2 regions of the Streptomyces shaanxiensis genome follow, and region 1 is predicted to be linked to the other one. Evidence: riboswitches for the same ligand, from Rfam matches in the RefSeq annotation. Region 1 holds a riboswitch; the other holds the start of a gene.

Region 1 (6,074 bases):
CGGAGGAGAGGTCTTCGCGGCCGCCCCTCGTCCTGCCGCGGGCCTCGGAGGAGGTCACCATGGGCACCGCCACAAGCCCTTCGTTCGACACCGAGACACTGCGCCGGGGCATAGAAGGACAGACCCCGGAGACACTTCTGTCGCTGTACGCGGACGACGCGGAACTGCGCGTCGTCAACCGCAACGCCCAGCCCAGCCACCCCAAGGTGCTGCACGGCCGGAACGAGATCGCCGACATGCTCCTCGACGTCTACAGCCGCGACATGACGCACAAGCTGGAGGGATGCGTCATCCAGGGGGACCGGGCGGCCTACAGCGAGTCGTGCGAGTACGCGGACGGGGTGCGCGTCCTGTCCGAGTCCATGATCACGCTGCGCGACGGCAAGATCTCCCGGCAGATCCTGATCGAGGCGTGGGACGAGTAGGAAAGGCGGGAAGGGAACGGCCGACGGTCCAGGCCACCTCACGGCTGACCTGGACCTTCGCCATGGTCTAAGGGGTTCTCAGCGTCGTGACCAGGTCGCGCGGCAGTCCGTGGGTGTCATGGAGGTAGCGGTAGTCCTCGTCGCTCAACGGGCCGTCGAACTCCGGCCTGCCGAGCACCCGGCGCCCCCGCTCCAGCAGCCTGCCGAACCGCCGTTCCTCGTCAAGCAGCACCTCGCGCACCGGACCTGTTCCGCCGGGCCGGCGGAAGTGGTCCAGCGTGTGCCGCAGAACCTCCTCGGGCAGGTCGGAGAGGGTGCGCGAGGGGTCGTCGCGCCACAGAGTGGTGAGGGCACGGCGGATCAGCCTGCGCAGGACGTAGCCGCGTCCGGTGTTGGAGGGCCGTACGCCTTCGCCGATGACGACGATGCCGGACCGCAGGTGGTCACAGACGAGGCGCCGCGACGTCTCGTCCAGGTGCCACAGCGAGGGCAGGACCCTCATCCAGGGTTCGAACAGGTCGCTGTCGTACACGGAGTTGTGGCCCTGCAGCACCGTCACGAGCCGCTCCAGTCCCATACCCGTGTCGACACCGGGCTGTTGGAGGGGCTGGAGACTGCCGTCCCCGAGCCGGCGGTAGCGCATGTTCACGTGGTTCCACACCTCGACCCACCGGGGGTCGGTGGTGGGGGTGCCCTGTGGTGGCGTGCCCGGATCACCGGTCCAGACGAAGATCTCGGAATCGGGGCCGCACAGGCCGACGGGGCCGTGGGACCACCAGTTCTCCTCGCGAGTCAGCTCGACGGGCAGCCCCAACTCCCGCCAGGTGCGCAGCGATTCACTGTCGGGGCCGACCTGGTCGTCTCCCCCGAAGACGGTGACGTACAACCGCTCCGGCGGGACACCGAATCCGTCGCGCAGCAGCTCGTGTCCCCAACGCAGGCTCTGTGAATGGCCGTAGTCGCCCAAGGACCAGGAGCCGAGCATCTCGAACATCGTCAGATGGGTCGGGTCGCCCACCTCGTCGAGGTCGCTGGTGCGCAGACAGCGCTGGACGTTGACCAGGCGCCGTCCCAGGGGATGCGGGCGGCCTTCCAGATAGGGAGTGAGCAAGTGCATGCCCGAGGTGGTGAACAGCACCGGGTCGGAGGGCGGCGGCAGGAGGGTGCCGCCGGTGACCTGCTCGTGGCCCCGTTCGCGGAAGAAGTCGGTGAAGGTGCGGACGATCTGGTCGGTGGTCGGCGTGGTGTTCATCGCGGGTTCCTTCGGGTCGTCGGGGCATGACGACCGGAACGAGCCGCGGAACAGAGTGCGACGAGGAGGATGAGGGTCGCGCACACCGGCGGTCCGTTTCCGGCCGCCGGGAGAAGTGGGATCAGGCGTGGGCAGCCGGGGAGCTGGTCGCTCGCGCGGCTGCGGTGCGGGTGTGCCTGATGACCTTCATGGAATCGACGGTAACAGCCGGGCTCCGAGCCGTCGCCGGGATTTTCCGGGCCCGAGCCTTGAACAGCGTGCGTGGCCTGAGCAGCCTCCGTGGCCGCGGACAGCCTCCGCTATGGTGGCCGTGGGCCGTGACTGGCGCTGAGGTGGAGTACCACCGGGGAGCGGCCTCGCAGAGTCGATGCCGTGCGCCTGGGCGAACCGGACACCCAGCCCAGGAGTGGATCATGACCCAGGCCAGACTCATGGACGGCACCGCGCTCGCCCGGCGCATCGTCGAGGAGACCGCCAAGCGGGCGGCCGACATCACCGAACGCACCGGCACCGCGCCCTGCCTCGCGACCGTACTGGTCGGCGAGGATCCCGCGTCCGTCACCTACGTCCGGATGAAGCGGAACCGGTGCCGCACGGCCGGTATCACCTCACGCCATGTGCCGCTGCCCGCCGACACCACCACCGAGCAACTCGTCGGCACCCTGCGCGAGTTGTCGGCCGATCCCGGTGTGCACGGCATCCTGCTCCAGCACCCGATGGGCCCGCACATCGACGAGCGGGCCGCGTTCGAGGCGATCGCGCCGGAGAAGGACGTCGACGGTGTCACCTTCGCCTCCTTCGCCACGATGAGCTTCGGGCTGCCGGGGTTCGTGTCCTGCACGCCCGGCGGGATCATGCGGCTGCTCGACGAGTACGGTGTCGATCCGGCGGGCCGTCGTGCCGTGGTCGTCGGCCGCAGCGCGATCCTCGGCAAGCCGGCCGGCATGCTGCTGCTCGCGCGCGACGCGACGGTGACGTACTGCCACTCCCGTACGACGGACCTGTCGGCGGCCGTCCGCGAGGCGGACATCGTCGTCGCGGCGGTGGGGCGCCCGCGGCTGATCCGGGGGCAGGACGTCAAGCCCGGCGCCGTGGTGATCGACGCCGGGTACAGCCCCGGCAACGTCGGCGACGTCGACTTCGACTCCGCCGTCAAGCGGGCCTCGCTGATCACGCCGGTGCCGGGCGGCGTCGGTCCGATGACGATCGCCACGCTGCTGGAGCAGACCGTGGACGCCGCCGCCCGGCAGCTCGGGGTGTGATCAGCGCATCCAGGCGCTGTACGACATCACGTCGCCGGCCTTGACGCCGTACTCGGACTCAGCCTTGGTGAAGGTCGTCTCCAGGCCGAGGACGGCGCCGTCGGAGGGGTCCATGATCAGCATGTGGCGGGCGCCGGACGTCTCGTAGACGTACGCCTGCCCGCTCCTCCCCAGCCGGTCCCTGACCTGCCCGACGGGGCGCAGCCCGTCGGCGTCCGCCAGGAGTTCGGCGAGCACAGCGGACTCACGGGCGCCGAGAGTCCAGTGGTCCAGCAGGATCTTCGTGGCATCCAGCAGTTCGGACGTGCTCAGCGGCTCGCTGTGGTCCGACAGGAAGGCACGCACCGCCTCTTCCAGATAGGCGCTCAGCTCTACGGCGTCGTGCGGGGGCGGCGACTTGGGCGGGGCGTCGCTCCAACTCGGCGGGTACGTCCGCCTGCTGAGGACGTGGCCGTCGTCGACGACCCGCGGCTCGCCGCCCCCCTCGACGAGGACGGGCCGGCCCGGATGGCGCGGGTCGGTCGCCACGACGATCTCCGTGTGGCTGTCGTCGGCGTTCCAGCGGACGATGCGCTCCTCGGGGAGGGTGATCGGCGGCTTGTCCTCGGACATGCCCATGCTCCACGACTGCACGTGCGTGCCCTTGCGGAGCCCGGGCGCACCGTCCCGCGCGTCGGCTCTCGCGCGTTCGGCCAGGGTCTTCAGGGACACGGGGGTGGAGTCGGCCCGCACGACCAGCGGGCGGGGGGCGGCGATGGCGGGCGCGGTGGTCTGGCCCGTGAACAGCAACGCCGACACGAGCGCGGCGACCACGCCGGTGGCGGCGAGGCCCCACAGCAGCCGGGGCCCACGGCGGGCGTCGGAAGGGCGCTCGTGCAGCAGCCGGTCGAGGTGCCGTTCGGCGTTGTGGTCGAGCGGCCCGTCGCCGAAGTGAGGGCCGTCGGACGGCACCGGGTTGGCGCCGCGCAGGAGGTCGAGTTCGTCAGCCATGGCCGTGTTCCTTTGCCGGGGTCGTGGGACTCATGCGGTCGATCTCGGCTCTCAGCCGGCGCCGCGCCCGGTGCAGCCGCATCGACGCGGCCCGGCGGCCACAGCCGAGCACGACGGCGACCTCGTCGACACCGAGCTCCTCCCACGCCGTCAGCCGCAGCACCTCCTGGTCGGCCGGGGAGAGGCGGGCGAGCGCGTCGTGCACCCAGGCACCGGGTGACTCGGCGCCGGGGCCGGCCTCGATGTGCCGGCCGTGCGCCGTGTCGTCGTTCCCGAGCCGGTCGACCAGTCGCCGACTGCGCCCGTAGCCGCGTACCGCGTTCGCCAGACAGTTGCGTGCCACGCCGTACAGCCAGGGCAGCGGGGCGGCCGGGAGGTCGTCCCGGCGCCGCCAGGCGACGGTGAACACCTCCGCCACCACTTCCTCGACCTCACTCGTACGCCCGTCCAGTCGCCGCGCGACATAGCGGCTGACCGCCCAGTAGTGCTCGCGATAGGCAGCGGCGAAGATCTCGTCGTTGCTCATGTCCCGTTCGTGTCCGGCACCCGCCGGATCGTCACACCCGCTTCCGTGATTCTTGTCGCGTCCTCAGAGTGTGACCTCCGGTCGAACGCCGGACACAGGCGGGGCGTGAAGACGATCAGAAACGCCAAGAAGGTCAGGGCCGTCCAGTGGCTGACCACCACCGACCACAAGACGATCGGAACGCTGTACCTCGTCACGTCGTTCGCGTTCTTCGTGATCGGCGGCGTGATGGCGCTGCTCATGCGCGCCGAGCTCGCCCGTCCTGGTCTGCAGATCATGTCGAACGAGCAGTTCAACCAGGCGTTCACGATGCACGGCACGATCATGCTGCTGATGTTCGCGACGCCGCTGTTCGCCGGCTTCGCGAACTGGATCATGCCGCTGCAGATCGGCGCGCCGGACGTGGCCTTCCCCCGGCTGAACATGTTCGCCTACTGGCTGTACCTGTTCGGCTCGCTCATCGCGGTCGGCGGCTTCCTCACCCCGCAGGGCGCGGCCGACTTCGGCTGGTTCGCCTACGCCCCGCTGTCCGACGCGGTCCGCAGTCCCGGTGTGGGCGCGGACATGTGGATCATGGGCCTGGCCTTCTCCGGCTTCGGCACCATCCTCGGCTCGGTCAACTTCATCACCACGATCATCTGCATGCGCGCCCCCGGGATGACCATGTTCCGCATGCCGATCTTCACCTGGAACGTGCTGCTGACCGGTGTGCTGGTCCTGCTCGCCTTCCCGGTGCTGGCCGCCGCGCTGTTCGCGCTGGAGGCGGACCGCAAGTTCGGCGCCCACATCTTCGACTCGGCCAACGGCGGAGCGTTGCTGTGGCAACACCTCTTCTGGTTCTTCGGCCATCCAGAGGTGTACATCATCGCCCTGCCGTTCTTCGGCATCATCTCCGAGGTCATCCCGGTCTTCTCCCGCAAGCCGATGTTCGGCTACATGGGTCTGATCGCGGCGACCATCGCGATCGCGGGTCTGTCCGTGACCGTGTGGGCGCACCACATGTACGTCACAGGCGGCGTACTCCTGCCGTTCTTCGCCTTCATGACGTTCCTCATCGCCGTACCGACAGGCGTGAAGTTCTTCAACTGGATCGGCACCATGTGGAACGGCTCGCTGAGTTTCGAGACTCCCATGCTCTGGGCCTTCGGATTCCTGATCACCTTCGTCTTCGGCGGCCTGACCGGCGTCATGCTCGCCTCACCGCCCCTGGACTTCCCGACGTCGGACACCTATTTCGTCGTGGCTCATTTCCACTACGTCATCTTCGGCACCGTCGTCTTCGCGATGTTCGCCGGATTCCACTTCTGGTGGCCGAAGTTCACCGGCAGGATGCTCGACGAGCGCCTCGGCAAGATGACCTTCTGGACGCTGTTCATCGGTTTCCACGGCACGTTCCTCGTCCAGCACTGGCTGGGCGTGAACGGAATGCAGCGCCGGATTCCCGACTATCTGGCGGTGGAGGGGCTGACGCCCCTCAATTCGCTGTCGACGGTGTTCTCGTTCGTGCTCGGGCTGTCCCTCCTGCCGTTCTTCTACAACATCTGGAAGACCGCGAAGTACGGCAAGAAAGTCGAGGCCGACGACCCCTGGGGCTACGGCCGCTCCCTGGAATGGGCGAC
Region 2 (6,074 bases), on a different contig from region 1:
AGGAACTCCACGGCATGTGCCTGACGGCGGCCGAGCACATCGTCGCCGAGAACCGTTTCGCCGACCTCGGCATCACCGACCCGCGCGTCGCGGACGCGGTCGCCGAGGCCTGGCGCCGCCGCGCCGAACTCCCCTCCCTCTACGGCCGCTTCGACCTCCGCTACGACGGCACCGGCCCGGCCAAGCTCCTGGAGTACAACGCCGACACCCCGACCTCACTGGTCGAGGCCGCCTCCCCCCAGTGGTTCTGGATGGAGGAACGCTTTCCCGGCGCCGACCAGTGGAACTCCCTCCACGAACGCCTCATCGCGGCCTGGCAGAAGCAGTCCGCCCTGCTTCCGCCCGGCGCCCCGCTCTACTTCGCGTACTCCTCGGCCGACGAGCTCGGCGAGGACATGATGACGGTCGCCTATCTGAAGGAGACCGCGGAACAGGCGGGCCTGGACACCGGCTGGATCTCCATGGAGGAGATCGGCTGGGACCGCCTCTCCGGCCGCTTCGTCGACACCCGGCTCCGGTTCATCCGCAGCTGCTTCAAGCTCTACCCCTGGGAGTGGCTCACCACCGACCGCTTCGCCGACCACGTCCTCGACACCCTGGACAACGGCGGCGGCACGGGCTCGACCCTCTGGATCGAACCGGCCTGGAAGATGCTCCTCAGCAACAAGGCCCTCCTCGCCATCCTCTGGGAGCTCCACCCGGACCACCCGAACCTCCTCCCCGCCTATCTCGACGGGCCACGGGAGCTGGCGAGCACCACGGGCTACGTCGCCAAGCCCCTGCTGGGCCGGGAGGGCGCGGGCGTGACGATCCACGAACCCGGCGCCGAGGCGGTCGTCCGCGAAGAACCCTGCTGCTACCAGCAGTTGGCCCCCCTGCCCGCCTTCGACGGCAACCGCGTCGTCCTCGGCGCGTGGGTCGTCGAGGACGAGGCGGCGGGCCTCGGCATCCGCGAGTCGTCCGGCCTGATCACGGACGAGTACGCGCGCTTCCTGCCGCACGTGATCCTGTAACGGCCGTACGTGACCCTGTAACGGTCGCACATGACCCATAGCGGCCGTATGTGATCCTGTAACGGCGTTACGCCGAGAGGGCGTTGGCTCGACCGGGGTCGATGCTGCCGCCCGGCTCGGCTCCCCCGAACCACCGTCCACGACCCGGGCGGCAGGCCTCCAGCATCGCCCCGGCGCCGACCGGCCCGCTATCCGCTTACGGCGGAGACCGCACCCTTTTGTGGATAGCCCGAGCCCCGCCGCAACGTCTGTGACGGCGTCTCCCCGTACACCTGCCGATAGTGCCCGGTGAACCGCCCCAGATGCGCGAACCCCCACCGCAACGCCACATCGGTGACCGTCCCCAGCCCATGCCCGTCCGCGATCGCCAGCAGGTCGCGCCGCGCCCGATCCAGCCGGACCCGCCGCAGATACGCCAGCGGGGTCATCGCCAGATGAACCCGGAACCCCTCCCTCAGACTCCGCACACTCACCCGCGCCGCCACCGCCATGTCGGCGACGGATATGGGCTCATGCGCATGCTCGGCACAGAAGTCCGCGGCCCGCCGCACCGCACTGGGCAGCACCGCCGGCCCCCGCCCCGCCACGGCATCGCTGAGCAGGTGCGGCTGGGCGTCCAGCAGCCCGTTCACCAGCAACTGCTCGAAGTGCCCCACCCCCAGCGGCGACCGCGCCGCCAACTCCGAGTCCGCGAACTCCGCGAACGCCCGCACCACCCGCAACCACGCCCTCACCATCCCCACCCGCGGATCCAGCACCGGCGCGAACCGCACGGGCGCGGACGGCAGTTCACCCAGCCGCACCGCGAGCGCCCGGTCGAGGGTGGCCCGGGGAACGATCAGCACCCGGTTCAGCGTCTCCCCACTCCACCGCATCGACAGCCGCTGCCCCGGATTGACGACGCTCAGCGCGGACGCCAACGCCACCCCGTCCGCCGTCACGACCCCGTCCCCGGCCAGCGGCACATGGATGTTGTAGAACTCCGGCAGCTCACCGGGCGTGACATCGACCTCCGCCCCGTACCCCAGCTCATACAGCGCCACGCCGCCCTCGTGCACACACCGGAACCGCCCGTCGACCGGGTGCTCGTCCAGCACCGTCAGCCGATGCGGCGCGAACCGCGCACTGACCAGTGCGTGCAACTCCTCGACATCACTGCCCCGAAACAGCAGCCCCCGCCCCGCACCGCCGGCTCCACCCATGACGACCATGCCTCTCCGTCACGCGTCCTGTGCGGAACGTACCGCCCCCGGCCCGCCGGCGCCTCGAAATCCGCGTGGCACATCCCTCGGCTATGCGATACGATACGTCTCGTCTCGCATGACGGAAGGTGGCCCGGCAGCCGGCCACCGCGCACCAGAGGGAGACCCCCGTGGAACACTCCATCGACGCGGCACCCGGCATCCGCCTCTGGGCGGAAGACCACGGCGCCCCCGACGCACCCCCACTCCTCCTGATCATGGGCGCCCAGGCCTCCGGGCTCGGCTGGCCGGACGAACTCGTCGGCCTCCTCGCCGCCCACCACCGCGTCATCCGCTACGACCACCGCGACACCGGCCGCTCCACCTGGGCCTACGACGACCAGCCCTACCCCCTCACCACCCTCGCCGACGACGCCCTCGCCGTCCTGGACGGACTCGGCGTCGCACGCGCCCATGTCGTCGGCATGTCGCTGGGCGGCATGCTCACCCAGCTCCTGATCGCCGACCACCCCGACCGCCTGCTGAGCGCGACCCTCATCGGCACGGCCGCCCTCAGCGACACCCCGTACCGCCACCCGGACGGCACCCGCACCCCACCCGAGGACCTCCCCGGCATCGACCCCCGCATCCTGGACCTGTGGTCCCAGCCGTGGACCGACGAGGGGCAGGAGGCGGAACTGAACCGGCGGGTCACCCACTGGCGGCTCCTGTCCGGCGACCAACTCCCCTTCGACGCCGACTACTTCCACTCCCTCGACCGCAAGGTCGTCGCACACACCGGCCACCACAGGCCCGGCGACGCCCACGGCCGCGCCGACCACTCCGGCATGCTCCGCACCGAACAACTCGCCCGGACCACGGTCCCCACCCTCGTCATCTCCGCCCCCGCCGAACCGGTCTTCCCCCTCCCGCACGCCCACCATCTGGCCCAGACCATCCACGGCGCCCATGTCGTCGAGATCCCCGGCATGGGCCACGCACTCCCGCCCGAGATCCACAAGCCCCTCGCCACGGCGATCCTCGACCACACCGCGCCCCGCTGAAGCCGGCACACCGCGCACCACTGAAGCGGTCGGCGGGCGAACGGCCGACTCACCCCCCGAGCACACCCCGCAACTGGGCGAGCCCCCAGTCCAGATCCTCCTTCCCGATCACCAGGGGCGGCGAGATACGGATCGTCGCCCCCTGGGTGTCCTTCACCAGCACGCCCCGCTCCATCAGCTTCTCGGACACCTCCCGCCCGGTGCCGTACGTCCGGGCGATGTCGATCCCCGCCCACAACCCGCGCCCGCGCACCGCCGTGACCCGCCCGGTCCCCGTCAACGCCCCCAGCTCCCGGTGCAGATGCTCGCCCAGCTCCGCCGCCCGCGCCTGGAACTCACCCGTCCGCAGCATCGCGATCACCTCCAGCGCCACCGCACAGGCCAGCGGATTCCCGCCGAAGGTCGACCCATGCTCCCCGGGCCGGAACACCCCGAGCACCGCCGCGCTGGACACCACCGCCGACACCGGCACGATCCCGCCCCCGAGCGCCTTCCCGAGCACATACATGTCCGGCACCACACCCTCGTGCTCGCACGCGAACGTACGACCCGTGCGCCCGAGCCCCGACTGGATCTCGTCCGCCACGAAGAGCACATTCCGCTCCTGCGTCAGCTCCCGCACCGCTGGCAGATAGCCCTCCGGGGGAACCAGGACCCCCGCCTCGCCCTGGATGGGCTCCAGCAACACGGCCACGGTGTTCTCCGTCAACGCCGCCCGCATCGCCGTCAGATCCCCGTACGGCACGATCTCGAAGCCCGGCGTGTACGGGCCGAAGTCCGCCCGTGCCTCCGGGTCGGTGGAGAAGCTGATGATCGTCGTCGTACGGCCGTGGAAGTTGTTCCCCGCGACCACGACCTTCGCCATCTCCGCCGGCACGCCCTTGACCCGGTACCCCCACTTCCGGGCGGTCTTCACCGCCGTCTCCACCGCCTCCGACCCCGTGTTCATCGGCAGCACCGTCTCCATCCCGCACAGCTCGGCGAGCTGCTCGCAGAACGCAGCGAACCGGTCGTGATGAAACGCCCGCGACGTCAGCGTCACCCGCTCCAACTGCGCCTTCGCCGCCTCCACGATCCGCCGGTTGCCGTGCCCGAAGTTGAGCGCCGAATACCCGGCCAGCAGATCCAGATACCGCCGCCCCTCCACATCCGTCATCCAGGCCCCGTCCGCCGTCGCCACCACGACCGGCAACGGGTGATAGGTGTGCGCGCTGTGCGCGTCGGCCGCGGCGATCAGGGATTCGGTCGTGCTCGACGTACTCACGGGGCTCTCCGTTCCGCCACCACGAGGGGCTCGCGCTCCGCCGGACACGAGGCTCGCGGTCACTGTCCATTTCTGGCCGTTCGAGTGTTTTGCGGCCCCTTCCTATCGTTGCTCGCATGGTGGACGCGGGACCATGCTCCGTCGGCGCGCCCGGTAGGCTGATCGACGGGCCGTGACTGGCGCGCTGGGATGGGACCGACCATCGGGGAGCGGCCCACTGGACCCCGTTGTCCAGCACCGAGTGCCGTGCGCCTGGGCCGTACCGTGAACGCTGCACACGACGTCCGGAGGTCCCCATGTCAGCCGAGCCCCTCTCCACCGAGTCCACCGCCTTCCGTGCCGCTCTCGACGTGATCCGCGCCGTCGAGCCGCGCGTGGCCGACGCCATCGGCCAGGAGGTCGCCGACCAGCGCGAGATGCTCAAACTGATCGCCTCCGAGAACTACGCCTCCCCGGCCACCCTCCTCGCGATGGGCAACTGGTTCAGCGACAAGTACGCCGAGGGCACCGTCGGCCGCCGCTTCTACGCCGGCTGTCGCAACGTCGACACCGTCGAGTCCCTCGCCGCCGAGCACGCCAAGGAGCTCTTCGGCGCCCGCCACGCCTACGTCCAGCCGCACTCCGGCATCGACGCCAACCTCGTCGCCTTCTGGGCCGTCCTCGCCGCCCGCGTCGAGGCCCCCGCCCTGGAGAAGGCCGGCGTCCGCCAGGTCAACGACCTCTCCGAGGCCGACTGGGCGGAACTGCGCCGCGCCTTCGGCAACCAGCGCATGCTCGGCATGTCCCTGGACGCCGGCGGCCACCTCACCCACGGCTTCCGCCCGAACATCTCCGGCAAGATGTTCGACCAGCGCTCCTACGGCACCGACCCCGCCACGGGCCTCATCGACTACGAGGCGCTGCGCGCCTCCGCCCGCGAGTTCAAGCCGCTGATCATCGTCGCCGGCTACTCCGCCTACCCCCGTCTCGTGAACTTCCGGATCATGCGTGAGATCGCCGACGAGGTCGGCGCCACGCTCATGGTCGACATGGCCCACTTCGCGGGTCTAGTCGCTGGCAAGGTCCTCACCGGCGACTTCGACCCGGTCCCGCACGCCCAGATCGTCACGACCACCACCCACAAGTCGCTGCGCGGCCCGCGCGGCGGCATGGTCCTGTGCGACGACTCCCTCAAGGACCAGGTCGACCGCGGCTGCCCGATGGTCCTCGGCGGCCCGCTCCCGCACGTCATGGCCGCCAAGGCCGTCGCCCTCGCCGAAGCACGTCAGCCCTCCTTCCGGGACTACGCCCAGCGCATCGTGGACAACTCCCGCGCGCTCGCCGAGGGCCTGATGCGCCGGGGCGCGACCCTCGTGACCGGCGGCACCGACAACCACCTGAACCTCATCGACGTCGCCTCCTCCTACGGCCTCACCGGCCGTCAGGCAGAGGCCGCGCTCCTCGAGTCCGGCATCGTCACCAACCGCAACGCCATCCCCGCCGACCCGAACGGCGCCTGGTACACCTCCGGTATCCGCATCGGCACCCCCGCCCTGACCACCCGTGGCCTGGG

The links. Region 1 has a riboswitch for ZMP and ZTP ahead of ABD932_RS35510 (bifunctional 5,10-methylenetetrahydrofolate dehydrogenase/5,10-methenyltetrahydrofolate cyclohydrolase). Riboswitches for the same ligand answer to the same signal wherever they lie in the genome.
Region 2: another riboswitch for ZMP and ZTP. It lies ahead of ABD932_RS24945 (glycine hydroxymethyltransferase); the one in region 1 lies ahead of ABD932_RS35510 (bifunctional 5,10-methylenetetrahydrofolate dehydrogenase/5,10-methenyltetrahydrofolate cyclohydrolase).

The regions. Positions count from the first base shown of each region.
Region 1 covers NZ_BAAAZY010000024.1:248,729-254,802, forward strand. Annotated here, with positions in the region: gene ABD932_RS35500 (nuclear transport factor 2 family protein) at 60-425, shown strand; gene ABD932_RS35505 (alanine--tRNA ligase-related protein) at 493-1,677, opposite strand; ZMP/ZTP riboswitch at 1,985-2,068, shown strand; gene ABD932_RS35510 (bifunctional 5,10-methylenetetrahydrofolate dehydrogenase/5,10-methenyltetrahydrofolate cyclohydrolase) at 2,091-2,939, shown strand; gene ABD932_RS35515 (CU044_5270 family protein) at 2,940-3,929, opposite strand; gene ABD932_RS35520 (RNA polymerase sigma factor) at 3,922-4,455, opposite strand; gene ctaD (aa3-type cytochrome oxidase subunit I) at 4,561-6,074, shown strand, end outside.
Region 2 covers NZ_BAAAZY010000012.1:423,280-429,353, forward strand. Annotated here, with positions in the region: gene ABD932_RS24925 (glutathionylspermidine synthase family protein) at 1-1,013, shown strand, start outside; gene ABD932_RS24930 (AraC family transcriptional regulator) at 1,202-2,224, opposite strand; gene ABD932_RS24935 (alpha/beta fold hydrolase) at 2,386-3,258, shown strand; gene rocD (ornithine--oxo-acid transaminase) at 3,308-4,522, opposite strand; ZMP/ZTP riboswitch at 4,685-4,787, shown strand; gene ABD932_RS24945 (glycine hydroxymethyltransferase) at 4,819-6,074, shown strand, end outside.